Regions from separate parts of the Pseudogemmobacter sp. TB195 genome, predicted to be linked through region 1. Evidence: riboswitches for the same ligand, from Rfam matches in the RefSeq annotation. Region 1 holds a riboswitch; the other holds the start of a gene.
The links. Region 1 has a riboswitch for S-adenosylmethionine ahead of AC4FS3_RS08845 (hypothetical protein). Riboswitches for the same ligand answer to the same signal wherever they lie in the genome.

Region 1 (14,947 bases):
CGGCAGTTCTGGTCCTTCGTTCTGTGGGCGATTTGCTGTCGGAGTGGCGGAGTGTCAGTGCGCGCGAGGCGTGGCGGCGGCTGGTCGGTCTCGACAAAGGCGATCAGTGCATCGGTGTAGCTTCGCCAGACCGGTGCCTGTGCCGGTGTGATGCCGATACAGGTCTCGAGACCGGCAAGGCGTTGTGCGAGGATCAGGCCAGCCGCCCTCTCGGTGGCTCTGATCACGTCCGTTATGGCCGTGACCCATCGGACCATGTCCGTGCGGGCCGTTGCGATGATCCCCCGCGCCGGTGGATGGCGGGCCGTGCATCTCCGTGACGGCGGGGCCCATTGTGCCCGAAACGATGGCGGCGGCCAGCAGATTGCTCGTAATGGACCATTTCATCGCATCTCTCCTTTCGTGGCTGGTGATGCGATGAAGCTGAGCGATGGCTGTATCCGGCACCGGTCCCGGGCGTTACGACCTGTTTCCGCGAGGACGATTTTTGTAACGGAATGGTGCCAGATGCGGGTGGGAAACCTTTCGTTACATCTTCCTCCCCCGGAAGGGTCCAGAACCAGCTACAAACGGGCCGAGGCGCAGTCCAGGCGCCCGCTATATGTGTCTTTTTGCTCAACAGGCCCCTTTGATCCTTGTCGTCAATGACGATGCGGAGATCAGGACGCTGTTGGCGCGGCACCTCCCGGGCAAGGTATGTCTGGCGCAAACCGCCGCCACCCGGCGCGAGACCGAGGCGCAGCGGATCGCGCCGCTCCTGGATCTGGTGATGCGGGATGTGATGCTGCCCGACGGGCCGGGGCTGGAGATCGGCGCGGATGACTATTTCGTGAGGCCCGTCAACCCGCGTGAGCTGGTGGCTCGGATCCTGATATCCCGGCGCCCCTACTGCAGGTGAGGCACGCACCTGATATGAGATGTCGGGCTTTGCAATTGATGTCGAAAGGCGCCGCGTGCTGGCGCCCGACTGTTGTGAAATTTGCCTGAACGGAGCCGAATTCGACCTTTTGCGGGTGTTTCTGGAACGCAAGAGCCGGCTTTTGTCGCGCGATCAGCTCCTCCATCTGCCCCAGGGGCGCAACCTTGATCCCTTTGACCGCTCGCTTGTCCTGCTGATGAGCCGGCTGCGGCGCAAGCTGGACGAAAAGACCGCCGAGCCAGTATTCCGCACGGTCAGAAACGGCGCCGTCACCTCGCTCAACGCCGCATCACTGCGCTGCTGATCGTGGCCATCCTGACGCGGTTCGGGCTGGCCACGCTTGCCGCCAGCCGTGCGCATCCGCTGCCCGATCCTCGGCATCTGGATTGCGATGATCGTGACGGGGTCGGTTGCGCGTTCCTGGTATACCGCCCGCCGCATCCGCCGCCCGATCGGGCAGAGGGAGGATTCCGCCGGCCGGGTCGGCACCGATGCCTCTCTGCCGCTGGTGCCCGACGCCGGGCCGGCGGAGATGCGCGCGACGACCCCGGCATTCAACCAGGTCTTATCCCGGCTGGCTCGCACGCGAAGAGGCCGGCGGCGATCTGGCGGGAAAGGTGCCGGTCACAGCCAGGCCGCCGGCGTTGAAACGGGCGCCGCGCAACCGGAAGAACAATGCGGCGACCGATGGCGGCACCGGTACTATCAGTCTCAGGCCCGGGGGCGATGGCGGTGGTCATCCTCCAGAATCACGGGCCAGACATACCCGAATCGCAGACGGGTAGAGTGCTGATCCGTCTTACGCGTCGATCCGGGGCGGCAGAAAGTGCAGCCAGGCTCCGGGCTGGGGCTTGCCATCGCGCGCGAGATCCTGGCAGCGTTTCGGCGCTGCGCCTGCTAACCCCAACCGCATGGGCGGTGGGCTGCAGCACGAAATCACCCTGCCCACATTGATCGTCTGACCCCGACACATTCCCCTGTTCGCGCCCCCCGTTCTGCGGGCATACGGAATTTCATCGTGACGCTTCCGGGAAGACGTAATCCGCCTTGCACGAATTAACCAGGACTTTGCCCCGATTTTGCCCGATTTGCCGTTCCAACTACCCTTGGTTGAGTTGTGGCAGTATGCTGCAACGCCGCGCCTTCAAAGAAGAGACGTATCATGGTCGCACTCGTGGTTATCCTCAGCGGACTTGCTGCTCTGGCAGCATCTGTGCTGGTCTGGTTCCTGGATGGGGGCATTGTCGCGGTGATGATGGCCTATGTGATCTCCGGCAATCTTTGCTTTGCCCTCCTGAGCGGCCTGGCCGGCTCGGTTCAGTCACCAGAAGCCAAACCTGATTTTACCAGTGCCATTGAAGCAGATCTTCAGGCGCTTCTGGAGGAGCGTCTCAACAAAACGATCCGCAACCAGGCGCCGCCGCGCAAGCCGCGCTTTCCGCTTCTGCGCCGCAGCGGCGTCTCGCTGCCTGGCTCTGCAAAAGTGACCAGGTCGGCCAGAACCCGCACCCTGTTTCACTGACGCTTAGATCCATCCCCGTTGGGGCCCCGGCCCTGTCTGGCCCGAAGTCTCGGGCTCTCAGGCCCCTTGTGATGGGGCCTGTGCTCAGTCGGGCGGTGGCAGGCGGTTGAGGATCGCCTCCACCTGACCAGGACTGCGCGCCGGTTTGACCAGATCGGTGATCACCTTGTCAAAGGTCACGGCATCCTCGCTGACCCGGAAGATCTGCCAGGGTTGCTGATCGCCCAGCTGCCCCTTCATCATCAGAATCTGCGGGAAGCCGCGCCGTGCAGGCAAGAGATAGACATCGGTCATCTGGATCGTCATGCCCGGCGCCGTTTCCCAGACCGGAATCGCAAGCCGGCCTTCCTCGCGGTCGAGGTAAAGCCCGTCCTGATCTCCGGACAGTGAAAAGCTGAGCGAACCGGAGAAGTCCTCTTCTTCCGGTGGAAGTGCCAGATCCACGAGCGACGCATCACCTGGCTTATGGCGCGGCTTCGCCCCAAGACGCGGCAGGGTTTTAGAGGGCGCCACCGGCGCGGCACTGGCAATCGCTTCCGATGCGGTTTCGTAAGCCGGCCCGGCCGAACCAGCGCTTCCGCCTCCGCCTGCGGGCGGCGCAGCGGCAAGGGGCGGGAAATCCGGCTCAGGCAGCGGCGCTGCGGGGATCGTCACATCCCGCGGTGCGGTGGCCGCGGATCTGGACGCAACCGATGGTGGCGCGGGCGCGGGCTGAGCCTCCTGCGCCATATCGGTTTCAGCCACGGAATGCGCATCCTCCGGCGCCACGCCCTCGGTCGCCACAGTCTTGCGGTCTGACCCATCCGGCATCTGCGCCAATGGCAGCTGTGCCTGGGGCAGCAGAAGAAAGACCCCCATCACACTTGCCGTCGCCGCAGACCCCGCTATCCCGAGCCGCCGGGGCGAGAGCCAGCGTGCGATCCGTGACGGCTCCGGCGCGGCAGGCGAGAGGCCGGCGGTGACAAAGCGCTCGCGCGCGCGGGCGATATCGGCCCGCATCAGCGCCGGATCGGGATCAGGCAAGGCCAGATCCGCCAGACGGTCCAGCGGATCGGTCGGGGCCGTATCACGGGGGTCGCGGCAGCTGGTCACAATACCCCCCTCAGTGCTTTGCGGGCCTGGTGGATATGCCAGGACACCGTCACCTCTTTGCAGCCCATAATGCGGGCGGCTTCTGCCTGGGCAAGGCCTTCTCCATGTACCAGCAGGATCGCATCGCGTTGTTTTTCGGGCAAGGCCCGCACTGCTCGCCAGATATCGGCGACATGCAGCGCAGCCTCCTGATCACCCTTGTTGAAATCATCGGTCAGAAGCGACGCCGCCGCCACCAGACGGCCCCGCCTTGCGCTGGCACGCTGCTGGTCGCGCACCGCATTGAGCGTCACCCGGTAAAGCCAGCCCTGGAACGAAGCGCGGCCGTCAAAGCTGCGGATCGTCGTGGCAAGCCGCATGCAGATGGTCTGCGTCACATCCTCAGCATCGGCGCGATTGCCGGTCCAGCGGCAGGCGACGCGGAAGATAAAAGTGTAATGGCGCGACAAAAGCAGCTCGAAAGCACCGGCATCACCGGCCCGCGCCCTTTCGACCAGGGGATCGGTTCCTGTTATCGTGTCAGATCCCGGCGCTCGTGCATCCATACCGGCAGCAAGTGTCGCGGCCCGGCTCTCGCCGACCCCTGTTTCGCCAGCCTGGACCTGAACGGCCCTGTCGCTTGCGGCCTCGCTTTGGGGCAAAGACCTCTCGCCGTGACGCATCATTCTACGCTTCGCAACCGTATACGCCGCGAGAACAGCACTATTTTTCGGCCAAACGCAACCAGGAGCCGGCGGGGTTCCCCGCGGCTCTGTCCTTGCCGTAAAGGAAAGCGCCATGGTCATTGGCGGCTCCGCGACATAGTTGCAGCCCCGGCATGTGAGAGTCCTGCCGTCAGAGCAAAGACGCCTGTGACCCGCAGGATCCTGGGGCGGGCGGGTCACAAATTCGTCAGAATGGCCCGCCCTGTCTGGCTGATTGCCAGCCGGCCCGCCCGGCCCTAAACTTCGGCGATGCCCACGCTCCAACAGCTCCGATACCTTGTCGCCGTCGCGGACCAGCTGAATTTCAGCCGCGCCGCCGAGCTGTGCAATGTGGCGCAACCAACGCTGTCGATGCAGCTGCGGGCGCTGGAGGAGCGCCTTGGCGCGCAGCTGGTCGAGCGCAGCCGTGCCCGTGTCAGCCTGACGCCCGTCGGCCGCGATGTGGCGCGGCGCGCGCGCGAGGTGATCGACAGTATCGAGGATATCCGCGAGGTCGCGCGCAGAGGCGATCCCGATGCGCCCCAGGCCTCGCTCCGGATCGGGGTGGTGCAGACGGTGGGGGCCTATGTGCTTTCGGTCGCGATGCCAGGCCTGCGCGCCGCCTGGCCCGAAATGCGGGTGAATGTGCGCGAGGAGCGAACGGAAACCCTGATCCGTCAGCTGCTTGAGGGCACGTTCGATGTCATCTTGCTGGGCGAGGACCTGCGGCGCGAGGATGTGGAACAGGCGCCCCTGATCACCGAACCGCTGCTTGCGGTGATCCCGGCCGATCACCGCCTCGCCGGACAAAGTGAGATCGCCCCCGCCGATCTGGCGGGCGAGACCGTGCTGGGTTTTGACGGCGGGCCGGCGCTCAGACGCGCGGCGACGCGGCTGTGCAGCTGGGCCGGGGCGCGGCTTGCCCGCGATTACGAGGGCACCACCCTGGATACTTTGCGCCAGATGGTCGCGGCGGGGATGGGGATCTCGCTTCTGCCCGCGCTTTATATCCGGTCCGAGGTTTTGCGCGAACAGCTTGTGGTCGCCCGCCCGCTGTCCGGGGCGGTGCTGACGCGCAATCTCACCATGGTCTGGCGCCGTGACGCGCCGCGCAGACAAAGCTACACCGCCATCGCCGCGAATTTTCGTGAAAGCCTCAATCCCTGGCACAGTGGCTGAACCGGGGCGGATCAGTCGTATTGGATCCGGGTCGTCCAGCCCGAGACCGAGACCCCCCGCGCCGATGCAACGCTTTGAGCAAGCTGGCTCAGATCGCTGCCGCCATCGACCACGGTACAGGAAATCACCCCGCTTTGCGTTGCGCGCAAAAGCCGCAGCCGCGCCCCCGCCCGGCGGAATTCACCGGCAAGATGTTCCAGCCCGTCCCAGCAATCCTCGACCGCAAGGTCGATCTCGAAAATCAATGAGATGCCGGGGAAACTGGCGCGCAGGCTGTTGATCGAGTCGACAGGGATCGCGAAATCGCACGCAGTGGCGGTTTTGGCCATGGGCCCCTCCTTCAGGTTACCGAAGGGCCAGAGGCGCCTCCGCTTTAGCTGCATTTTTTTCGCGCCCGCAATCTGAGCTTCAAATCGGCGCGTCGTCTGTGGGGTCGCTAGCATCCCAAAGGCGCTCTGGTCAAGTCAGGTGGCCAAGGGACGGGAGAATGAAATTCTCTCACTCTGCCGGATTGTGAAAACAGAAGGTGGTTTCTGGCCGAACTGTGATCTTGTGCCAGCCTGTCGAAGCCGCTATCAAATAACGACAATAATGGTCGAGTATGATGCCCTTCCCTGCCCCGCCCTTGCATAAAAGAACGCCATCGTGGCCCGGCGGGCTGCGGTCGGGGCAATATTGGCGAAATGGGAACAAACCGGTGCTTCCCTACCCCATAACCCCGCCTGCGGGAGAAAACCATTCTCTTCACTTGCCGGTTTCCCGCCCTGGCGTTCCTTGCTTAGTGGCGCGGCCCGGTGCAATCAGGGGTGCTGAAACCGGAGTCGGCAATGGCCATTGAAATCGCCCAGCTGCGCAAAAGCTTTGGCCGCAATGAGGTGCTGAAAGGCATCGATATCGCGGTCGAGGATAAAGAGCTGATCGCCCTGCTCGGCCCGTCGGGCTCGGGCAAGACCACGCTGTTGCGCATCATCGCGGGTCTCGACTGGCCCGATTCCGGCCGGCTTGAGGTCGATGGTGCCGACTGGCTGTCGATCGCTGCCCGCGACCGCCGCATCGGTTTCGTCTTTCAGCACTACGCGCTGTTCCCGCATATGTCGGTGCGCGACAATATCGCCTTCGGGATGACGGTCCGGCCCAGGGCCGAACGCCCGGGCAAGGCGGTGATTGCGCGTAAGGTCACCGAACTCCTGCAATTCCTGCAGATCCCGCATCTGGCAGACCGGCTTCCCGGCCAGCTCTCGGGTGGGCAACGCCAGCGTGTCGCGCTTGGCCGGGCGCTGGCGATTGACCCCCGCGTCCTGCTTCTTGACGAGCCGTTCGGCGCGCTGGATGCCGCCGTGCGCCGCGATCTGCGGTCCTGGCTGCGGTCTGTGCATGATGCATCAGAGACCACGACGATTTTCGTCACCCATGACCAGGACGAGGCCTTCGAGCTCGCCGACCGGGTGGTGATCATGGGCGAAGGCCGGATCGAACAGATCGGCACCGCCGACCAGATCCACGACCACCCCGCCTCGCCTTTCGTGGCACGGTTCATGGGGGCAACCATCGAATTGCCGGTGCGGATTGCTGCAGGCCGCGCGACGGCGCCCGGGATCGATACCGCCCGGCTTGAACGCCGCGCTTTGCCCGACGGTTCTGCCACGCTGTTCGTGCGCCCCGCCGATCTGACGCCGGTGCCCGACCCTGCCGGGCTGTGGCGTGTGAAGCAGGTCACTTCAACCGGCGCCCTGCTGCGCCCGGTGCTGACGGGGCCCGAAGGCCAGGACATTGCGGTCGAAATCCTGCGCCGCGCGGCCCCGAACCTCTCGGCAGGGCAAAGCGTCACGCTGAGGGTCGAGACCGGCACCATTTTTACCGAAACGCCTCCCGGCCAGCGCGGCCAGGCAGGGCAATCCTCTGAAATCAAAGAAATTCCCCTTAAGGAGAAACAGAAATGAACCTGATCTCTTCGCTGCGCACCGCTGCGGCGGTTGTGGTTCTGGCAGCCGCTCCGGCGCTGGCTCAGGACAAGATCCTCAATGTCAGCTATGATATCGGCCGCGAATTGTTCGAGGCGCTGAACCCGGTCTTTGCCAAGACCTGGAAGGAAACCACCGGCCGCGATGTCACCGTCGATCAGAGCCATGGCGGATCGTCTGCCCAGGCCCGCGCGATCCTTGAAGGTCTGAACGCCGATGTCGTGACCTTCAACCAGGAGACTGATATCGACGTGCTGGTCGATGGCGGTCTGGTCGATGCCGACTGGCGCAATGCCTTCCCGAATGGCGCCTCGCCCTATTATTCGCTGCCCGCTTTCGTGGTGCGCGAAGGCAATCCGAAAGGCATCAAGGACTGGAGCGATCTGGTCCGCGACGATGTGCAGCCGGTCTTTGCCAATCCCCGCACCTCGGGCAATGCCCGCTACACCTATCTCGCGGCCTATGCTTTCGCGCTGGAAGCCAATGGCGGCGATGAGGCCAAGGCCAATGACTTCGTGAAGAAGCTTCTGTCCAACGTTCCGGTCTTCGATACCGGTGCGCGCGCATCCAGCCAGACCTTTGCCGAGCGCAATATCGGCGATGTGCTGATCACCTTCGAGGCCGAAACCGCCGGCATCGTTACCCAGTATCCGGGCCTTGAGCGTGTGACCCCCGGCACCAGCCTGTTCGCGGCCTTCCCGGTCGCGCTGGTCAAGGAAAACGCTGAAAAGAACGGCACCGTCGAGGTTGCGACCGCCTATCTGAACTGGCTCTACACCCCCGAAGCGCAGCGCGTACTGGCCGAGCAGAACTTCCGCGTCACCGACAAGGATGTGGCGGCTGAAGTTGCGGCACAATTCCCCGAGGTCAAACTGCTGACCGTCGACGTGCTGGGTGGCTGGGCCGAGATCAAGGCCAGGCATTTCGACGAGGGCGGCATTCTCGACCAGGTTTTCGAGAACTGATCTGTCCATGACCGTCGCTTCTGTCCGCATCAGGCCAAAGCGTGTTCTGCCGGGGTTCGCACTGAGCCTCGGCACCACGCTTCTTTATGTCAGCGTGATCATCCTGATCCCGATCATCGCCCTTGTGATTTCGGGCGCCGGGATCGGCTGGGACAGGTTCGTGCGCATTCTCACCTCGGCCCGCACGCTCGACGCGTTGCGGGTCACGGTGATGGCGGCGGCGGTTGCGACGGTGATTAACGCATTTTACGGGCTGTTGATGGCCTGGGTGCTGACGCGTTACGAATTTCGCGGCCGCGCTTTCCTTGATGCGATGATGGATATTCCCTTCGCATTGCCCACCGCCGTGGCGGGCCTCGCGCTGACCTCGCTTTTTGCCTCGACCGGCTGGTTTGGTGGCCCGCTGGAGGCCATGGGCATTCAGGTCGTCTATGCGCTGCCCGGGATCATCATCGCGATGACCTTCACCTCGGTGCCCTTCGTGGTGCGCGCGGTTCAGCCGGTGCTGGAAGACCTCGACCCCGCGCTGGAAGAAGCCGCAAAGACCCTGGGCGCCACACCCTGGCAGACCTTTTCACAGGTGATCCTGCCTGCGATCCTCCCGGCCTGGCTTGGGGGCTGTACGGTGTCGATGGCGCGATCCATGGGGGAATTTGGCGCGGTCGTCTTTATCGCGGGCAACCTGCCCGGCAAGACCGAGATCGCCTCGCTCCTCGCCTTCATCCGCTTGCAGGAATATGATTATCGCGGCGCCTCAGTGATTGCGCTGATCCTGCTGGTCTTCGCATTGTTGCTGCTGCTGATCTCAAACCTGTTCCAGATCCGCGCCGCGCGCTACCGCGAGGGTGGCAAATGAGTGTGACCCCGATGAGCGCCCATGACCAGATCGAAGCAGGCCGCCGTGCCGCCAATGCGGGCGAACGCCGGACGGCGCGGGCGCTGATCGCGCTGGCGCTGGTCAGCACCGCATTCCTTATCGCAGCCCCCCTGGTCTATATCTTCTGGCGTGCTTTCGCGGCCGGGGTTGGCGGCTATTGGGCCGCGATCACCACGCCCGACACGCTGCATGCGATCTGGCTGACGGTGATCGTCACCGTCATCGTGGTGCCGATCAACGTTGCTTTCGGCATCGCGGTCGCCTGGGCTATTGCGCGTTTCCGCTTTCCGGGACGCGGGCTTTTGATGACCATTGTCGAGATTCCCTTCTCGATCTCGCCGATCATTGCGGGTATCTGCTATCTGCTGCTTTACGGCCGCCAGGGTTTCCTCGGCCCCTTCCTGCGCGAACATGACATCACCGTGCTTTTCGCCCTGCCGGGGATCGTGCTGGTCACCCTTTTCGTCACCGCCCCCTTTGTCGCGCGCGAGGTACTGCCTCTGATGCTGGCGAAAGGCTCGGAACAGGAAGAAGCAGCCGTGACACTGGGTGCAAAAGGCTGGCAGGTCTTCCGCTATGTCACCTTGCCGGGGATCCGCTGGGCGCTGCTTTATGGCGCGGTTCTGTGTGCCGCGCGCGCGGTGGGCGAGTTCGGCGGTGTCTCGGTCGTTTCGGGCCGGGTGGCCGGGCAAACCAATACGCTGCCATTGCAGATCGAGCTTCTGTACAATGAGATGAACACGTCCGTGGCAGCTTTTGCGGCGGCCTCGACCCTGACGATGATCGCCATCATCGCCCTGATCGCCAAGACCTTCCTCGATTCCCACAACCGGCGCGACTGACCGGTCTGCCGGTCAGCCCCCGGTCTCAGCGGGCGGCAGCGTTTTCCTTTGCCGCGATATAGCGCGCCATCTGGCCGGCCTGCACGCGGATGTCGGGGATCGCGGTGATCTCCCAGAACATGGCGCGCGAAACCGGACCAAGTGCGAAAAGCCGGTCAGAGGCCGCGCCATCCCGCCCGATCAGCCGCGCCTCAGGGGATACCTCGAATCCGATGCGCAAAGGATCGACGCGCGCCGCCCCATCCGCCAGAAGCCCTGCCATCAATGGCGAGGCGTTCTTTTCCGGGTCATTGCGGATGCCGCGGCAATCAATGATCCGCCCCACCTCAAGCCGCGCCGGGTCGGCCGCACCGCGCGGCTGGATCACGGCTGTCACCACCTCGTCCTGCGAATCGCCCGCCGCCGCTTCGGCACGGATAAAGGCGGCCCGCTCAATCTTCAGCCGCCCCGTTTGCGTCGCAGCCTCAAGCCGCGCGGCGGAAGCCGGCGGGATGCGGTGGCGATGCACCTCCCACCAGGTGGCGGCATGGCGCAGGAAACGCCGGCGCTGGTCCAGATCCATATTCTGCCAGATCAGGCTGACATAAGGCCGGATCCCGTCGACCGCAGACCGCCAGGTGCCACCTTCGGCGTCGGCATCGGCCACCAGACCGCGCAGCCATGCCAGCAGCCGGCTGACCGGAGCCCCCAGAGGCACTGTTTCGGCGGCGATCTTCAGCGCCGCCCCCGGCCCGTGGGACCGCGGCAAAAGCCCGCGCCGCGAGATCGCGATGATCTGGCCCTGATGCCCGGCCCGTTCCAGCGAAAGCACCTGATCCACCATCGAAAGCCCGGTGCCGATGATCAGAACCGGCGCGCCGTCACCCGGCGGCGTATTGACCGACCAGGCGCCCGAGATCAGCCCGGACGGGTCTTCCTTCGGGACCACATGCCCGGTCGCAAGCACCGCATAGGCGCCTTTCAGCTGCCGCCCGTCGTCAAGCTCGGCCTTCACGCCGCCCTCGCGCTCGCTGATCCCGAGACAATCGGCCTTGATACAGACCAGCCGCCCCGACGCCGTCCAGGGCGTCAGCAGGCAGGACAGATAGCTGCCATAGGTGGCGCGTCCGACAAAGCTCTCGCTGTCGTGACGGCCCGGTGCATTACTCTCGAGCCAGTGCAGAAAATGATCCGACTCATCGGGAAAGGCGCTCATATTATGGACGCGGGTGTTGAGCAGATGGTCTGGATCACTGGTCGAATAGGCGATTCCACAGCCCAGAAGATGGCGACCCTCGACCACCGTGACCCTGAGATCGGTGTTCTGGCGCAACAGATTTGCGGCAAAAAGCACACCGCTCGCGCCGCCGCCGATCACCAGCACATCACGCCAGCCTTCCTCGCGCGCGAAGGGTTCGGCTCGGGTCGCAGCGGTATAGCTCATATCGGGTCCGTCTTGTGTTGGCGTCATGATCAACTGGCCAGCCCTGGGTGAGGTAGCAACGGCAACCATACAGCACCATTTCGGTTCCAGATTACCAGCCAAAACCGGAATATTGTTCCAAGATGTCACTTGCAAACAGAAAGTTCATCATTTCCCCAGACGGAACAGAGTGCAAATTCTCTGCCGCTGATCCTGCCTGTTCAGAAAGCGGCTGACGCAGGTGCAGAGCGGTGAAGCGCCCGAAATCCGGGTGCAATCTTCCAAAAACCCGTCAACCAGGAAAAAACTGTTTCCAGCGAGGACTGTCATATAAATTGCAATTCTTCCAATGTGGAATTAGTCATCATCTATTGTCTGAAATAAAATTCACAGAGTCACCCGGCGAGAATCATTCATGTCCTCGAGCGAATCCCCTTTCGGGGTTGCAGATTTCCCAAACCGCAGGGGGCTAAAGCGCCTGTGCGACTTCGCACTCGCTTTGATCACTTTGCCCATCACACTGCCAATGATGCTGATGATCGCCGTTGCGATCCGACTGGGGTCCGGCGGCCCTGCCCTGATGCGACTGAGCTGTCTCGGCATGAACGGGCGCGTCTTCCGGCAATACCGCTTTCGCGTGATCCGGGGGGACCTTTCGGCGGCGGATCTGTTGCACGCCAATGCAGCGGATGCAGGCCATCTGACGCCGCTTGGCGCGGTTCTGCTGTCAACCGGGCTCAATCTTCTGCCACAGGTGCTGAATGTGCTGCGCGGGGACATGTCCTTTATCGGTCCGCGTGCGGTTGCGGTCGCGGCCACGGACCGGCGGGAAAAACCCGATAACCGGCTGTTTGCGGTACGCCCGGGGATTGTCACTCCGGATGCATTTCACCCCGCCGGTCAAAATCTGAGCGAAAGCGAACGGATGGCCCTTTCGCTGGCCTATGTTCGCTGTGCCGGCGCCTGCACCGACGGCAAGCTGGTGCTGCAATCGGCAGCAAGGATCTTTCGGCGCAGGAACTGAACACCTTCGCTGCGTTTCAGTCAGGCAGTCCTTTCAGAAGGACTGGCCGGCCGCGCATACGGCCAGCCTGGCTGGTTCAACGATTGACCCGCCGATACTCACGCGCCGAAGCAATCTGTGCGTCACGCTCGGCATAGATCCTGACCAGTCGTGACATGCTGGAAGCATCTGTTACCGCCAGTGACGCGCGGCGGATCTCGTCTTCGCCAAGCGACAGAAGATCGTCATAGACCGCATCCATTTGCCGGTCGGGGCGATTGCCAGCCTCGCCCGTCAGAAACTGACGGAAGATCAGCAGCGCAGACAGACTGCCCGCGACGATCCAGACCAGCAGAGCCGCACCAAAACCCAGCCCTGTCACAAGGCCAATCAGCCCATTTATCAACCCAATAACGCCACCGGCCACTATTGCGATTACAGCCATCGCCTGACCTCCTGTTTCCGTCCGTGCCCCTTCGCGCTGTCGGCGGGGGGGGTCGATTGCATTCACCTGCACAAGGTGCAGAAAGGGTTACGGTCACCACCGGGACAGGGATTCCAGCGGTGACCGTCGCCGATCACCCTGGAACGTGACCCAGGCCGATCACCGGGCTGAAGGCAGCAGAGCCGGTTTGACCGGGGAGCACTGTCACCTCTCTGTTTTTCAGCCCGTGTTGGGCAGTCACTGGCCTGAGCTCCAGTGCCGCCGCATCACTCAGCACCACATTTTCATGCAGAGCCGCGAAATTGCGAACCCGGTCGATCCGCTCATCCGTACAATCGAGCAGGGCGGCCAGAGCCGAAACCTTGCCCATCGGCTTGACGGTGCCGACATAGTCATAAGGCGCATTGTCCGAGCGCTTGAGCACCCGGTTCATCACCGGATCGATCACCGTGATGATGTCCGAGATACCTGCATTCCGGCAGGTTTCCAGCGTCGCGACCATCAGCTCGCACGTGGCACGCGAAACCGTGGTATCGGCCCCGTCCCGGGACAGCCGGGCCGTATCAACGCAGAATCGGGTCGATTCCCAGATCCTGGATGACCGCAGCGGTGCCTCGCCATCGAGGATCTCGCTGAACACATCTGACAGCATATGCGGGCCGGTCGTCTGAAGCAGACGGACGCAGGAGATGACCTCGCCTTCGGTATCCAGCCCAACGAGATAGAGCGGGTCGAGATGATCAAAGCGATCGATTTCGCGCCCTTGTTCGATGCTCACGTCCCAACCCAGACGGTCACTGAAAACCCGGGCACGCAGCCGGTACATATCGTCAAGAACATCTTCAAACAGATGTTTGTTTACGGCGTCGATTACGATGATCATGGCAACCCCCATTGTCACATGTCCTCAGACGTTAACCACTGGTTGTGCCGCCCGATACTCGGGGAATCCCGTACTTATGAAGATTTTTTCTGCTTTTTCCCGCCGGAAAAACGGCATGCTCCGCCACGGGCTCCTGCCCTGGCGGTCAATGGGGTCGCGCCCCGTGCTGTATCAGATCGGATAGATCAGATGTTGTGCAATTGCCCTGGCAATGGCCTGGGCTGTGGTCAGCGAAAAAAGCTTCTCGCGCGCCGAGCGCAGATGCACTTCAACGGTACGATGCGAAATATTCAGAATGTCTGCGATGTCCTGCTGGGTCTTGCCCGCAGCGGTCCATTGCAAAATCTCTACCTCACGCGAAGACAGCGGCGTGCGGCGCAGGACATTGGAAAACGCATCGGAATTCATCACCGCGTCATGCATATGAACGGCGATCGATTGCAGATCTCCGATATGCTCGGCGATCATCGAATGCCATTCATGATCGTCGGTGTCGCGCGTCACGCTGAGCATTCCGGTATCACCGAAAGGCCCGCGCACCGGGATCGTTACCCCACGGTCCGAAATCCCGAATTCCCGGGCGGCACAGAAAACAACGCGAAAATTCTCGCTTTGCTCGATCCGCGACCAGTCGATCGGTGCGATGCTGCGCTGCGCGATTCGCAGGGTCGGGTCAATCAGGTGATAGGCCTGTTGAGTATAATGGCGCTTCCACTCTTCTGGATAGGTGACATAGCCATGCATTGTGCCGGCAACCGGGTTTGACCCCAGATAGGCCACATGATCGAATCCAAAGCGATCCCGCACCTGTTCGAGGAAGCAGTCGAATTTACCGGCCTGGCCGGCAACCTCGCTCAGGTCGATGAGCTCCGTCATGATCCCTTTTCCCGGTTCAGAGTAAGACAGCCGTACAAGTTGAAGGGTTGCGCCCTCAAACCTGTTAACGCAAGCCTAAAAGAGGCTCTCACGTGTAATGTTTCCAAATTGTGGCAGAGCAGACCGGTCGACCGGTCATAGTCTCTGAAACATGGCTGACGACTCGGGTCCCGATCAAAGTGAGCAAAGGAGCACCCGAATCTGATCAGCCTGACAATGCGGCGATATAGTCGCGCGCCTGCCTGCCGGTCAAGGCCGCGCCTTGCCCCGGGCGGTACAGCACCGACCCAAGGCCAGA
Region 2 (14,947 bases), on a different contig from region 1:
TTCCCGTTTTAAATCTCTGGTTGCGCCCTTCAGGGTGATCACTGCCGCGACAGCCGCAATGGTGCTGTCAGTGCCATTTGCTGCGCCCTCAGCGGCGCAGGAACGGCGCTGGATCCAGGTCGAGGCGCTGCCGGGTCTTGCGCGGGCCAGTGAACGCGCGGCGGCTTTCGGCGCGGAATTCGGAAATGTCTGGGGATTTGGCCTGCCATCGGGATGGTATGGCGTGGTGCTTGGCCCCTATGACGGGGCCGAGGTGGGCTCGGTGCTCTCGGCGCTGAAATCGGGCGCGCGGATCCCGGCCGACAGCTACATCACCGATGGCGCAGAGTTCAGGGCGCAATTCTGGCCGCCAGTGGATGCTGTGCCAGAGGGGTCTATGCCGGAGGGTGTCTTGCAGCCGGAAGTCGCCGCTGAGGCGCTGCCTGATCCGGCCGCCGGGCTGGCTCCTGACGCGCTTCCCGAAGAGGTGGTGATCGCCGGGCCGGTGGCGGAGCCGGTGACCACTCCTGCGGTTATCGAAGAGACACCGGCAGAGGCCCGGGCCTCCGAGGCGGCGCTGGACCTGGATCAGCGCAAGGAATTGCAGGTCGCGCTGCAATGGTTCGGGTTCTACAATGGCGGCATCGACGGCGCGTTCGGGCCGGGAACCCGCAACTCGATGGCGGCCTGGCAGGCGGCCAGCGGGCATGAGGCAAGCGGCATCCTGACCACGGCACAGCGCGCGGCTCTCGTCGGGGCGCATCAGGGCGAAGTTGCGGCTTTTGGCTTTGCCCTTGTCGAGGAACAGGAAAGCGGCATTGACGCGACCCTGCCACTCTCTTTGGTGGAATTCGACCGTTACGAGCCGCCTTTCGTACACTTCCGCGAGAAAAACGGCTCGGGCCTGTCGATTGTGCTGATCTCGCAGCCGGGGGATGCCAGCAGTCTTGGCGGGCTTTACGAGGTGATCAGTTCGCTGACCGCAATGCCTGCGGGCGGCGCGCGCGAGCGCAGCGATACCGAGATCCGGCTGTCGGGGCAGGCCGGTGATCAGGATGGCCGCGCCTGGGCCAGGCTTTCGGGCGGGCTGATCAAGGGCTGGATGGCGTTCGGCAAACCGCAAAATGCAACGCGCGACGCGCGGGTGTTCGAAGTGCTCGATGCGAGCTTCCGCACGGTTGGCGACACGGCGCTTGATCCGGGCCTCGTGCCGCTGGATGAGGCGGCGCGGCGCGGCCTTGTCGCCGGGCTTGAGGTGCAACAGCCGATCCGCAACCGTTCGGGCTTTTATGTCTCGAAAGCGGGGGCGGTGCTGACCACGGTTGACGCGGTGAAAACCTGCAGCCGCATCACGCTTGACCATGCGGTCGAGGCGAAGCTGGTGGTGGAAGATGCGGCCGCCGGGCTTGCGGTCCTGCAGCCGCTGACGGCGCTCGCGCCGCCTGCGGTGGCGGAATTCAGCAGCGAGGCAAGGCCGGGTGCGGGCGTCGTGGTCGCAGGCTATCCCTATGAGGGGCGGCTGCCGGCGCCGGTTCTGACCCATGGCGCCTTTGAAGAGGCCGGAGGGCTGGACGGCGCGGCAGGCATGCTGCGCCTGACGGTCGCGACCCGGCCGGGCGATGCAGGTGGTGCGGTGATCGACGGATCGGGGGCGGTGCTTGGCATGTTGCTGCCCGCATTGCGCGACAGCACACGCGACCTGCCCGCCGATGTAGCATTTGCCGCCGATGCGGCGCGGGTGGCCGGCGTGCTGGCCCAGGCCGGTATCACCCCGCTTGAACGGATGAGCACGGTTGCCCTGCCGCCCGAGACCCTGACCCGCGAAGCACGCGGCATGACGGTGCTGGTCTCATGCTGGGATCAGCCCTGATCTGAGCTGGTGGCCAGGCGGGCGGGGGTGACTTCGGTTACCCTTCGGCCCGCCTCAGGCCCGCCAGAATGCCGGCAAAAGCAGCACGAGCACCGCAAGCAGCCCGAGGCGGCCAAGGATCATCGCAAGCCCCATCACCGCAATCGCCGCATCGGGGAATTCGACGAATGTGCCGGTGTGCTCGACCAGCGGGCCAAAGCCGTAGCCGACATTGCCAAGCGTCGTCCAGATCGCGAACATCGCCGATTCCAGATCCACCCCCACAAGGGTCAGCACGACGGCGAACAGGCCGAGGATCAGGATATAGCTTGAGATGAACATGATCAGCGCCTGGATCAGATCATCCTCGACCGTGCGCCCGTCATATTTGACCGCTTCGACCGAATTCGGCCAGGCGATCCGCCGCACCTGGGCGCGAAGCACCGAAAAGGCGATCTGCACCCGGAACACCGAGAGCCCCGAAGCCGTCGACCCGGCACAGGCGCCGACGATGCCGATGATCAGCGCGACCACCAGCATCAGCCCGTCCCAGGACGGGAAACTTCCCGAAAAGAACCCGGTCGAGGACATGATCGAGGTCAGGTTGAAGAGGCTTTCGCGGAAGGCCGGCTCGATCTCCATATCGGCGGTAAGGATCCGCCAGACCGCGACGATCATCACGGCGCTCAGCAGCCAGCGCAGATAGGCCCGGACCTGCGGATCATGCCAGAGCGCGAAGGGCTGGCCATTCACCATCTGCACATAGCGGATGAAAGGCAGGCTACCCGCCAGCATGAAAAACACCGCGATATATTCGCCGGCGCCCTGGAAGTTGTTGAAAGAACTGTCATAAGGCGAGAAACCTCCGGTCGCGACCGTGGTCATGCCATGCACCACCGCGCCAAGCGCCGGCATCCCGATCATGAGATATGAGACCATGCAGGTCAGGGTCAGCGCGGCATAGATCAGCATCAGCTGGCGCGCGATATCAGTGGCGCGGGGCAGGGCCTTGCCAAAGGTGTCGAAACCCTCGGTGCGGAAGAACTGCATGCCGCCGACCCGCATCAGCGGCAGGAAGATCATCGCGATAATGGCGATCCCAAGCCCGCCGATCCAGGTCGTCATGCCGCGCCAGAGGTTCATCCCCATCGGCAGATGATCGAGGCCGGTGATCACAGTGGCGCCGGTGGTCGTGAGGCCCGAGACCGCTTCGAACCAGGCATGCAGATAGCTCAGACCGGGCTCTCCCAGCACATAGGGCAGGCCCGCGAACAAGGGCAGGATGAACCAGATCGCCGAGGTCAGAAGCCAGGCCTGCCGCACCCCAAGCGCCGCCGTCTGGCTGTTCGCCGTCGACAGCGCAAGGCTCGCGCCTGCAAAGCCGGTGATCAGAGCAGACCGCAAAAAGGCACGCGCATTCGGATCGCCCGACCGCCAGTCGAGAATCGCAGGCGCGACCATCAGAATGGCGAGGACGATCAGAATCCGTCCGATCACATAGGCCACGGGTCTGAGGTCGATCATGGGGCAAGGCTTAGGCCCGCGCGGCGCCCCCGTCAAACCCCCGCTGACGTCAGGGCCTCAGGCACTCAGCCGGCGCAGCTTTTCCAGCACAGGAGGCGTCAGCCGGTAGCGTCCGGTCATACGAAACTCCAAAAGCCGGTCCTCGATCCTTGTGCCGGCGCCGATATTATGGACGATCAGCGGGCGCGGTCCGGCGAGGCCGGTCCCCACCACCATCAGATGCGCCAGATCGCCGGGAATGAGGCAGGTCACCACATCACCTGGCAAATGGTCGGCCGCGGTTTCGCTGACCGGCAGTTCTGCGCCCACCCGCTCGAAAAGGCGCCTGAGATTGGGAACCCGGCGATGGTCGATATTGCGGTCGGTCCGCGTCAGGCCCCAGTTTTTCGGATAGGCCGCGAAATCCGCCTTCATATCGCGGTTGATCGCGACTTGCAGGTCAATGCTCTCGGCCACCCGCAGCGCCCGGACCAGTACATCGGTGCAGACCCCACGATCCGGCGCCACATCACCGCCGGGAAAATCCAGCGCGACATAGGCAGGATCATATATCCGCACGACGCCTTCCTGTGCCTCGGCCGCCTGCGCGATCTTCTGGCCGGCCGTCGCGCCCTCCGCCCTGAGAACCGCCGGCATGATGAACGGAACGGCAAGCAGGCCCAGGACGGAACGGCGGATCATCTTCTACCCCACATGGAACAGCGACTGGAACAGGCGCGGATCAAGGCTGGTGGCCGCGAATGTCGGCCCCTCGGTCAGCAAGGATACCGCATCATGGGAATGCAGGCTTTCCTGATGGCTCGCCATCACGCGAAAGTCACCGATCGCCGGATCCGCGCGCAAAACCTCGCAGAAAGACCGCGCCGCATCCTCGACAAAGATCGGATTGGCGCCGTTCAGCTCGGCAAAGGCCTGCTCATCCTCGCGTTTCACCATCACTTGGGTCTCGGTCACAACCGCCTTTCGGGCCAGATCAATCAGATCCTCGAACCAGAGCATCTCGCCGGTCTTCACCACAACAGACAGCCGCGCGACCGAGCGCTGCGAATGCGGCGTTGCGAGCTGGCCGCGCGTGCGCCGCGCATGTTCTGACAATTCCAGCGAACAGGGGCAGGTCGAGGAATAGACATAATCAAGATGCATGATCTTGATACGTTCCCCATTCAGATCAACCAGTTCCAGTGCGAAATCGTAATATTGCCAGCCCGACAGCCCCGATCGCAGGCTCTCCACTTTCACCGGGAAAGAGAACCGCATCTGGATCCGTGCATCGAAACTGTCGAGATCGCGGCGGTAATCCTCCAGCGCGGCTTCGATCACCTCGAAACTGAACTGTTCTTCTGCATGGGCGTAGAATGAGCGCATGATGCGGCTCATATTGATGCCTTTTTTCTCTGCCTCCAGGCTCACCGTTCCGGTCACGCTGGTTTCCAGCATCACCTCTCCGGCCTCGCGGGTCCGGAACCGGATCGGCAGGCGGAAATTCGAGATCCCCACGTGCTGGATCTGCGTCTTCGCGCCGACGATCAGGCTCGATGGCCCGTTTTGCAGATCAGGAAGCGTGGCGCGATAGGCCTGGTCAACCGCGAAATCCTCGGGATAGGCGCGGCGCAATGCGGGATAGGACAGATCGGGCAGCAGGTTGCCAATCGAAGGGTCAAGCCCTGCGATCTCTTCTTCGCCCGCCTCCTCTGCCCAGCGACGCAAAGTCAAAAGCGCGGCCGCGGCCTCCTCGCGCGAGGGCGCGCGGTCGGTAATCCTGTCATGGCGTGTCATGGGAAGATCCTTTCGGTTCCGGCCGCGCCTCCTTCCCGGGGGCATCGGGCCGTCAATTTCCGGATGAACCAGCGGAATGATAAATCGCCGGGACGCCTATGAGATAGGCACTGGCGCCGCGAAAGCAAGCTCGAAACGCTGCTGCCTTCCTCCTGTCCGAAATACTTCGGAGGGGCGGGGGGCTGGCCCCCGCCGCCAGTGGCTCACACCAGTGCCAGCGCCTGATCAAGATCGGCGATCAGATCGCCCGCATCTTCCAGCCCGACCGAGTACCGGATCAGCCCCGGCGCGATCCCGAGGCTCACTTTCTGCTCATCGGAAAGCCGCTGATGCGTGGTGGTCGCGGGATGCGTAGTAATCGATTTCGCATCGCCGAGATTGTTCGAGATCTTCGGGATTTCCAGCGCGTTTTGCAGCCGGAAGGCACCCTCTTTGCCGCCCTTGACCACAAAACTCACAATCGTGCCGCCGGTTCCCATCTGCGCCATGGCGAGATCATATTGCGGATGCGATTTCAGGCCCGGAAACAGCACTTTTTCAATCTTGTCATGGCCTTCCAGGTAGGTCGCAATCTCCAGCGCCGAAGCCGCCATCGCCCGGCAGCGCAGATCCAGCGTCGCCATACCGTTGAGCATGATCCAGGAGGTGAACGGGCTCATCGCGCCGCCGGTGTGTTTCATATAGGGCTGCACGACCTTCTGGATATAGTCGCCCGACCCACAGATCACGCCGCCAAGCGCGCGGCCCTGGCCGTCGATATGTTTGGTGGTCGAATAGATCACTACATCGGCGCCCAGATCGACGGCGCGCGAAAAAATCGGCGTCGCGAACACATTGTCGCAAATCACCAGCGCGCCGTGACTATGCGCAATCTCGGCGACCCCTTTGACATCAACGATATCAAGTGTCGGGTTCGCCATGCTCTCGAAGAAGACGGCCTTCGTCTCCGGCGTCACGGCGGCCTCCCAGGCCGCCAGATCGGTGCCGTCGACGAAAGTGACCTTCACCCCGTAACGCGTCAGCACGTCTTCAAGGATGTAAAGGCACGACCCAAACAGCGCTTTGGCCGAGACCACATGATCCCCGGCCCTGAGCAGCGCGGTCAGCGCGCCATTGACCGCTGCCATGCCGGAGGCGGTTGCGAAAGCGTCTTCGGTGCCCTCAAGCCCCGCAATCCGCTCTTCGAACATCCGTGTGGTGGGGTTGCCGTAGCGCGCATAAATGAATTCATCCGCACCCGATTTGATGAACCGCGCCTCGGCGGTTTCGGCATCGGGATAGGCGAAGCCCTGCGTCAGGAAAATCGCCTCGGCCATCTCGCCGTACTGGCTGCGGCGGCTGCCTTCATGGACAAGTTTGGTGCGTGTCTTCCAGTTCGTCATCGCAGCACAAGGCTCCCGGGCCATAAGCTAATCCAATGACCGGAAAGCGCGGCAGGGCGAAGACGTCCCGTCACCTCTTTAGCGGCTTATTTAACGTGGCCCGCAATCCGGTCAACAAATCGCCACGCGCCTTGCTTACGCCTCGCTTGGGCCAGGGTCAACCGTCACGACACACCCAGCCCGGCGCGCATCAGACCCTGCCGCACCGGCGGCAGCGCATAGAGCATCCCGAGCATACCGCTGCGCAGGGCGCGCAGCGCCGGTGCGCCAGCCATCGAGGCGCGGTTGAGCATGTCGATGCCGCCCACCCGCAGCGTGATATCGCCGTGCCGCGCCCGGTGATAGGCATCCAGGACGTTCTGCACCCCCGGATCGCCGCCAGATCCTTTAACAAGATCCAGCAGCACCCTCAGATCTTTCAGCGACATATTCAGCCCCTGCGCGCCAATGGGCGGCACCACATGCGCGGCTTCGGCCATCAACACGCTGCGCTGTCCCGAAAGCCGCTGCGCCACCTGGCTGATGATCGGCCAGACAAGGCGTCTTGTCGCCAGTTGCATCCCGCCCAGAATACCGCAGGAGCGTGCATTCATCTCGGTCTCGAACTCTGCCTCGGGCAGGGCGACAAGCCGCATGGCCTCGGGCCCCTGTTCCATCCACACAACCGAAGACGCATGGCGCCCGTCGCGATCGGGCAGCGGCACCATCGTGAACGGCCCGCCCGAGCGATGCACCTCGGTCGAGACATTGTCATGCGGCAGGTCATGGGTGACCGAAAACACCAGCGCCTTTTGCCCGTAACGAATGGTTTTGACCGGAATATTCAGCGCCTCACGCATCGCAGAATGCCGCCCGTCCGCCGCGATCAACAGCCGCGCCGCGACCTGGGATCCGTCGCTCAGCGTGACCAGCGCCTCACTGTCGCGGGTCATCAGGCCTTTTGTGCCAATCCCCGCGCGGAAGGTCACATTCGGGAGCTCGGCCAGCCGCGCGGCGATCTCGCGGCGCAAAAGCCAGTTCGGCAGGTTCCAGGCGAAGGGCTGGTCGGAAATCTCAGTCGCGTCGAAATCGCGGATGATGCGGGCCGTCGCATTCGTGCAGCCCGCATCTGCCTTTCCGGCATCGACGATCCGCATCACCTGCAATGCCGCCGCATGGGGGGCAAGATGCTGCCAGATCCCGGCCTCTTCCAGCACTGAAACCGAGGGCTGCAAAAAGGCGGTACTGCGCAGATCGGCATCACTTGCCGCCTCGGATTGCGGCGGCGGCGCGGGATCGACGCAGATCACCTCGAACCCGGCCGACCCAAAAGCTGCAGCCGCCGTCAGCCCGGCAATACCGCCGCCCGAGATCAGGATTCCGGTTTCCGCGCGTTTCATGCCGGTTTCATCCCCTGTGGCCTTCTGGCTGCTTCGGCTCCCAGTCTACGCCTTTGGCCCGCGAGGGGCCAGTGGACAGAGAGGCCAGTGGACAGGATGCCGCCCGGGCGGGCGGCTAAAGGGGGCGCATCAGGGCCAGGAAATGGCGATGAAAAAGGCGAAGACCACCGGCACCAGTACCAGTGCCAGCATCGTAAGCGCCGCCATACCCCAGAAGTTGATGCCAAGCACGAGGCCAAGGATGACGACCGGCAGGAGCCAGAAGAAATTATTCACATCCTGGTCAATCTCGCGGGCGATCCGGCCGATCAGCGGGATACGGCTGATAAGGCTGCGGCGTGCCGGGCGGGAGGTAAGGGTGAGACTGTCGGACATGGCGGGATCCCTCTGACGGCTCTGGCCGCCCCGGACAGGGAGGGGGCGAAAGCCGTATCTTCAATGACTGATTGGGACATACCGCATTTTTATCGGGCCTTCATCCGCGGGAAAGGCCGGAGGGGCGGGGCGTGGTGTCGCACTGCGGCAATCTGCCTCGCGTCCCGTCTGCTCCTCCGGGCCGCGTTCAGCCGGCCGCAAGCCTGTCGAGGAAGTCACGCAGATCGCCGGTATTGTGGTGGATGTGGTCCTCAACCAGCGGCTCGGGGGCGACCAGAACCGTGGCCATCCCCATCCGGTGCGGCTCCAGCAGGTTGCGCGGATCATCCTCGAACATCGCGCCTCGGCCGGGGTCGAACCCATCAAGCCGGACGATACAGTCAAAGGCATCGCGGCGCGGTTTCGGCAAATATCCTGCTTCTTCAATGCCATAGATCGCGTCGAACAGGCCTGAAAGCCCGCGCCGCTCCAGCACGCGGGTGGCATAAAGCGTGTCGGCATTGGTGAAAACGATGCGCCGCCCGGGCAGAGCGGCGATCCGGCGGGCAAGGGCATTGTCGCGGCTCAGGCCCGAGAAGTCGATATCATGCACGAAGGCCAGAAAGTCTGACGGATCAATATCATGGCCGGACATCAGGCCGGCAAGCGTGGTGCCATACTCCTGCCAGTACCCATGGCGCAGCGCATTGGCGCTGGCCTCGTCAAGGCCAAGATTGCGCATCACCCAATCGGTCATCTTGCGCTCGATCTGGGGAAAGAGGCAGGCCCCGGCGGGGTAAAGCGTGTTGTCGAGGTCAAAGACCCAGGTGCTGATATTGTTGAAAGCTTCTTTTGGCATGGGCTTTCTTAGCATGGACGCGAGTGGGATGCAGCCGGAACTTGCGCGCAGCCGCAGCGCTTCGGGACCAGGCGGGCTTGCCTGCCGCCGTTCCCGCCTCTAGGGTTCCCGGCCAGGGTTGCGGGGCGCGCGCTTTCTGGTCGGCTGTGCTGGCCCCGGGGCGTCGTCATAGCGCCGCGATGATGCGCGAACAGGAGCGGGTCCAGTGCAGAAAGACGCCTATACGCTGATCCTTGAAGCGATCGAAGCGCGAGAATTCCGCCCTGGCGAGCGGCTGGTCGAAAGCGAGCTTGCCGAGCGATTCGGGGTCTCGCGGACCCCGGTGCGCGAGGCGTTGCAGCGGCTTGAGACGCAATCGATGCTGAAACGCGACGGGCGCAGCCTGATCGTGGCGACGCTGGACCATAATCAGCTGGCAGAGCTTTACGCGGTCAGGACGGAACTCGAAGGTCTTGCCGCACGGCTGGCGGCGCGGCACGCGACTGAAGAAGAGATTCGCGTGCTGCAAAGCATGGTTGCCGATGACCGCGCGCTGCTTGGCGGTGATCCGGCGGCGCTCAGCCGGGCGAATAAGCGCTTTCACCGGCAGATCCATCTTGCCAGCCATAACCGGTTTCTGGTGCAGCAACTGGATCTTCTGCACCGTTCGATGGCTTTAATGGCGCAGACCTCTTTCGCCGCCGAAGGGCGGGACGGGGTTGCCCTTACGGAACATGAGGCGATTGTGACGGCGATTGCGGCGCGTGACGAAAACAGCGCCTGGACGGCTTTGAAAACCCATATCAGCCGGGCCTTCGAGACGCGGCTGAGGGTTGAGGCGGGCGAGCTGAAACTGCGCTGAGCCGGGAGCCCGGCGGGCCGGGAAAGCTGATGTCGCAATGCGGGGTCTTCAGCCAACGGGCTTTTTTCGCCCCGATGTGCCTGCCGCTTCGACAGTGTCAAAGATCCCGTGGCTGGTCTTGTCCCAGTAGAAGGGGCGGCTGATCAGCTCCCACAGCGCCTTGAGGCCGGCGAAGGTCGCGAGTGGCTGGTAGAAATGCAGGGTGAAGACCCAGAATTTCGAGATCCTGTGCCCGGCCTGTTTCAGCGCCAGCCAGCCCAGGGTGAAATCGACCGCAGCCGAAAACAGGAAAGCCCCCAGCATTGCCCAGGTGAGGCCGGGGGGCAGGGCCTCGGCCAGGGGATGTGTGAGGCCGAAGGCGATGATCCAGAAGCTCCAGAGCAGCGGCGCAAGCAGGGTTTGCAGCGCGGCGCAGAGGAACATCACCTGAAAGCCAAGGAAGGCGCGGGTTCCGACCTCGCGCCAGAGGCTGCACGGGCTGCGCATATGGACGATCCAGGTCATCATATGGCCCTTGATCCAGCGCGAGCGCTGTTTGATCCAGGGGAAGGGGCGGCAATTCGCCTCTTCGCGGGTGACCGTTGACAACAGGCCGGTGCGGTAGCCGGCGCGCGCCAGGCGGATGCCGAGATCGGCATCCTCGGTGACATTATGCGAATCCCAGGCGCCAAGCTCTTCCAGCACGTCACGGCGGAAAAACAACGTTGTTCCCCCGAGCGGCACCATGAGCCCGAGCCGCGCCACGCCAGGCAGAATAAGCCGGAACCAGGCGGCATATTCGATGGTGAACATGCGCGCGATCCAGTTGGTCGCCGGGTTGTAATAGTCCAGCACCCCCTGAAGGCAGGCGAGACCCGAATCGCTCTGGCGAAAATGGTCGACAACGCGGCGGATCTGATCGGCTTCGGGCGCATCCTCGGCATCATAGACGCCGATAATCGTGCCATGGCAGTGGTCAAGCGCCACATTCAGCGCGCGCGGCTTTGTCTTAACCCGGCCCGGCGGGACCACAACGATCCGCATCCAGGCCGGCAGTCCGGCGTTTTCCAGAGCGGCGCGGGTCGAATGGTCTTCCGCCTCGACCGCGAGCACCACTTCAAGCAGGTCGCGGGGATAATCGAGCCGGGACAGCCGCCGCACGAGACGCGGCGCGATGTCGCTTTCGCGGTAGAGCGCAACGAGGACCGAGACCCGGGGCAGCGGTCCGGTCGCCAGGCGGGGCGGGGGCGCGGGGAGCTGACGCAGGGTGGCGATCGCGCAGACCAGTTTCAACAGCGTCGACAGCACCATCGAGCCAAGCGCCAGAAACAACAGCGCAAGCCCGGTGCTGATCGGGAAATTCGCGACGCTTGCCAGAAGGGAGGCCGCCATTGCGGCGGCGATCAGCCTGAGCCCGATCCCGCCCCAGTCGCGGCAGGAGAGATCGGCCGACACCCTGGTCTCGGCGGCATGGGCGATCTGTGCGCCGCGCACCAGCGTGAGCGCCCGGGCGATGCGCGCGGCTGGCGCCAGCGCCATCAGCACCGGGCCGATCTGTGCCTCGATCACCGGGCGCAGCCGGGCGAAAGCCTCGGGCCGCGAGGTCGCCACCACCGTCACCGCCCCGGCGCGCCGTAAGGGCAGAATGCCATGCCGCTGACAGAAACCAGGCCCGAGCCGGTCAATCGCGGCCGCTTCGGGCGGGGGGGAGAGCGGATCGACAAAAGGCGCACCGAAATGGTCGCGGGCTGCCGCGAGGAGATCATCTTCGGCCAGGGTGCCATGGGGATGAAAGCCGTCGCCTGACGCGGGCTGGAGCCGCGCCGATGCCGCAGAGCCGGGCTGTTCGGGCCGGATCAGCCCATGGCGCAGCAGTGAAATCGCGAAAGAATCCGGCCCCTCTGCAGGACATCTGGTGGCGGCGCCAGCGGGCGCGCTGTCCTGTGAAGGCAGAGCCTGGTAAGGTCGTTCCTGGTGAGACTGGCTCTGGTCAGGCAGGTGCCGCGACAGGTCGACCAGGGGGGACCGGCGCAGGGGATCTTTCCACCGCGATTTCAGCCAGGCCGCAGCTTCCACCCCCGGGCCGAAGGCGGAGGCGCCACCGATACTGATCAAATGCCGAACTGTCATCGCCTTGCGCATCCCGGGTCACTTCCGGGCCCGAGATTGCGCAAGGATCGGTTAACGGGCAATTAAGCCTGACTGGACTGATTCAAAAAACACTGAGCCTGCATCTTCAGAGGGGGCGGCGTGCATTCATCTCGGCGGCGAAACGCTCGAAGAGATAGTAGCTGTCTTGCGGGCCGGGGCTGGCTTCGGGGTGGTATTGCACCGAAAACACCGGGCGATCCTTGATGGCGATACCGCAATTGGTGCCGTCGAACAGCGAGACATGTGTCTCGATCACGCCTTCGGGCAGGGTATCGGCATCGACGGTAAAGCCATGATTCATCGAGGTGATCTCGACCTTACCCGTCGTCAGATCCTTGACCGGATGGTTGGCGCCGTGGTGACCATGGTTCATCTTGCGGGTCTGGGCTCCAAGCGCCAGCGCCAGCATCTGATGGCCGAGGCAGATGCCAAAGACCGGCAGGTCTTTCTCAAGAACGCCTTTGATCATCGGCACAGCATATTCGCCGGTCGCAGCCGGGTCGCCAGGGCCGTTCGACAGGAACACGCCATCCGGCTTATGCGCCAGAACATCTTCGGCCGTGGCCGAGGCCGGCAGCACCACGACCTCGCAGCCGGTCGAGGCGAGACAGCGCAGGATGTTTTTCTTCGCACCGAAATCGACGGCGACGACTTTCGGGCCGGGAGCCGTGCGTTTGGTATAGCCCTCGGGCCAGGCCCAGCGTTTCTCATCCCAGGTATAGCTTTGCGGACAGGTCACGTCTTTTGCCAGATCGAGGCCGACAAGACCTTTCCAGGCGCGGGCCTTCGCCACCAGCGCCCCGACGTCGAACCTGCCTTCCGGGTCATGGGCGAGGGCCACATGCGGGGCGCCTTGCTGGCGAATGGCGCGGGTCAGGCGGCGGGTGTCGATGCCGCCGATGCCGATGCGGCCGATTTTTGCCAGCCAGGATTGCAGATCGCCGGTCGCGCGCCAGTTCGAGGGCTCGGTCGGATCCCATTTCACCACCATCCCCGCCGCCGCCGGGGCCACGGTCTCGTCATCCTCCGGCGTGATGCCGGTATTGCCGATATGGGGAAAGGTGAAGGTCACGACCTGGCCCGCATAGGAAGGATCGGTGATGATCTCCTGGTACCCGGTCATCGCGGTGTTGAACACGAGTTCGGCCACCGTCTCGCCGGTCGCGCCAAAGCCGTAGCCATAAAAGAGCGTGCCATCCGCCAGCACAAGACAGGCAGTAGGACGGGGTGCTGCATGCGGCATGATTGGCTCCGGAGCGTGAGGGGATTCTGGTATGCTGGCTAAACGGGCGCAACCTATGCCTCTGCCAGGGCAGGGTCAAGGCTTTGGGGGTTTTGATATTGTTGTGAAAAATCAGTGTCTTGGTTCAGAGGTGGTGACTTGCCGGAATCGGCGCCGCATGGCAGGTTAGACACCGGACCGAAGAGGAGCCCCGCGATGAGCCTGCGTAACAGCCTGAATGAGGCGATGAAAGAGGCGATGAAGGCCCGCGATTCTGCGCGGACCTCGACGCTGAGGCTGATCAATGCCGCGATCAAGGATCGGGACATTGCAGCGCGCGGCGAGGGGCGTGGCGACGATGGGGTCGCCGACAGTGAATTGCTGGCTCTCCTGGGCAAGCTGGTGAAACAGCGCCAGGAATCCGCCCGCATCTATGAGGAAGGCGGCCGGCTGGAACTGGCAGAAAAGGAACTGGCCGAGGTGAAGGTGATCTCGGAATTCCTGCCGCGCCAGATGGAGCCTGAAGAGGCGGCGGCGGTGATCGACCAGACCATCGCCGCGCTTGGCGCCACCTCGATCCGCGATATGGGCCGGGTGATGGCGGAGCTGAAAGAGAAATACACCGGCCAGATGGATTTCGCGCAGGTCGGCGCCACGATCCGCGCAAAGCTGGCCTGAGGCCAGGTTCAGGGTCGGAGCCAGGCCCGGGCCCGGTCGGTCAGACCCGGCCGGCAGCTCTGGTGCGGGCCAGTGCCTCGCGCAGCTCCTGCGCCAGCCGGCGGCGTTCTTCGGGGGTGAGGAAAGCGCCGAGCTCAACCTCGCGCTCTCCGCCGCGCAGGGTCAGGTAATCCGGCACCGGCCCGCTGTGTTCCCCCTCATTTGGAAAGAGATGCACGCTGACCCAATAGGGATTGGCCTCCCAGCTTTGCAGCCGGCCACGCGGGCCGCGCCGGGTGAGGCTGATATGGTCGCGGCTCAGCTGCAGATCTTCGGTGATACTACGGTCGCTCCAGGACCGTTTCAGCGCCAGCCAGATCATCGTCAGTGTGATCAGAAGAAATGGCAGCAGCCCCCAGAAGACCGGCGTCGCAATTACAGAAAGCAGGGGCAGGGCGACCAGCAGGGCAGTGGCGCCGATGAACCAGGCAAAGCCCGGCCGGCTCAGCGCGGAATAGGGCACCAGGTGCAGATGTTCCGGCCCGTCTGCGGGCCGCGACCAGTGATAGGGCATGGTGGATCCGAACTTAACTTATGCCTGATCGTCTGATCTGTCGCATAAACCGCGTCGCCGCCAAAGGCAAAGGTCCGAAATGAAACGGCCCCGGAGATATCTCCGGGGCCGTTTCAGATTCAGGAGTGTCACATCAGCTCAGTGGCTGTGCGAACGGTCCCAGTCCTCACGCTTGGGAAGCGTTTCGAACGTATGCTCCGGCGGCGGGCAGGGCAGGGTCCATTCCAGCGTGTCGGCATATTCGTTCCAGTAGTTGTTCTCGGTCACGCGGCGGCCTGCAAGCAGGGTGTAGAACACGATGCCGATGAAGAAGAGGAACGAAGCAAACGAGATGAACGCACCGATCGACGAGATGTAGTTCCAGTATTCGAACTGCACCGGGTAGTCGATATAGCGGCGCGGCATGCCCTGACGGCCAAGG

Region 2: linked by a shared signal. The riboswitch ahead of metZ (O-succinylhomoserine sulfhydrylase) and the one ahead of AC4FS3_RS08845 (hypothetical protein) in region 1 are both predicted to bind S-adenosylmethionine.

The regions. Positions count from the first base shown of each region.
Region 1 covers NZ_JBZEGG010000007.1:34,877-49,823, forward strand. Annotated here, with positions in the region: gene AC4FS3_RS08810 (hypothetical protein) at 1-227, opposite strand, end outside; gene AC4FS3_RS08815 (response regulator transcription factor family protein) at 602-898, shown strand; gene AC4FS3_RS08820 (winged helix-turn-helix domain-containing protein) at 918-1,223, shown strand; gene AC4FS3_RS08825 (hypothetical protein) at 2,082-2,441, shown strand; gene AC4FS3_RS08830 (hypothetical protein) at 2,526-3,533, opposite strand; gene AC4FS3_RS08835 (RNA polymerase sigma factor) at 3,530-4,198, opposite strand; gene AC4FS3_RS08840 (LysR substrate-binding domain-containing protein) at 4,487-5,395, shown strand; gene AC4FS3_RS08845 (hypothetical protein) at 5,407-5,724, opposite strand; SAM riboswitch at 5,748-5,825, opposite strand; gene AC4FS3_RS08850 (sulfate/molybdate ABC transporter ATP-binding protein) at 6,223-7,335, shown strand; gene AC4FS3_RS08855 (sulfate ABC transporter substrate-binding protein) at 7,341-8,321, shown strand; gene cysT (sulfate ABC transporter permease subunit CysT) at 8,329-9,177, shown strand; gene cysW (sulfate ABC transporter permease subunit CysW) at 9,174-10,040, shown strand; gene AC4FS3_RS08870 (FAD/NAD(P)-binding protein) at 10,066-11,463, opposite strand; gene AC4FS3_RS08875 (sugar transferase) at 11,858-12,466, shown strand; gene AC4FS3_RS08880 (hypothetical protein) at 12,543-12,890, opposite strand; gene AC4FS3_RS08885 (acyl-homoserine-lactone synthase) at 13,024-13,773, opposite strand; gene AC4FS3_RS08890 (LuxR family transcriptional regulator) at 13,945-14,649, opposite strand; partial or broken gene AC4FS3_RS08895 (2-dehydro-3-deoxy-6-phosphogalactonate aldolase) at 14,899-14,947, opposite strand, start outside.
Region 2 covers NZ_JBZEGG010000003.1:61,781-76,727, forward strand. Annotated here, with positions in the region: gene AC4FS3_RS04605 (serine protease) at 1-1,849, shown strand, start outside; gene AC4FS3_RS04610 (TrkH family potassium uptake protein) at 1,904-3,352, opposite strand; gene AC4FS3_RS04615 (DUF1287 domain-containing protein) at 3,410-4,033, opposite strand; gene folE2 (GTP cyclohydrolase FolE2) at 4,037-5,128, opposite strand; gene metZ (O-succinylhomoserine sulfhydrylase) at 5,332-6,510, opposite strand; SAM riboswitch at 6,568-6,646, opposite strand; gene AC4FS3_RS04630 (UbiH/UbiF family hydroxylase) at 6,675-7,889, opposite strand; gene AC4FS3_RS04635 (hypothetical protein) at 8,019-8,264, opposite strand; gene AC4FS3_RS04640 (pyrimidine 5'-nucleotidase) at 8,452-9,102, opposite strand; gene AC4FS3_RS04645 (GntR family transcriptional regulator) at 9,308-9,943, shown strand; gene AC4FS3_RS04650 (glycosyltransferase) at 9,992-12,052, opposite strand; gene carA (glutamine-hydrolyzing carbamoyl-phosphate synthase small subunit) at 12,159-13,316, opposite strand; gene AC4FS3_RS04660 (GatB/YqeY domain-containing protein) at 13,512-13,973, shown strand; gene AC4FS3_RS04665 (DUF2244 domain-containing protein) at 14,014-14,526, opposite strand; gene ctaD (cytochrome c oxidase subunit I) at 14,665-14,947, opposite strand, start outside.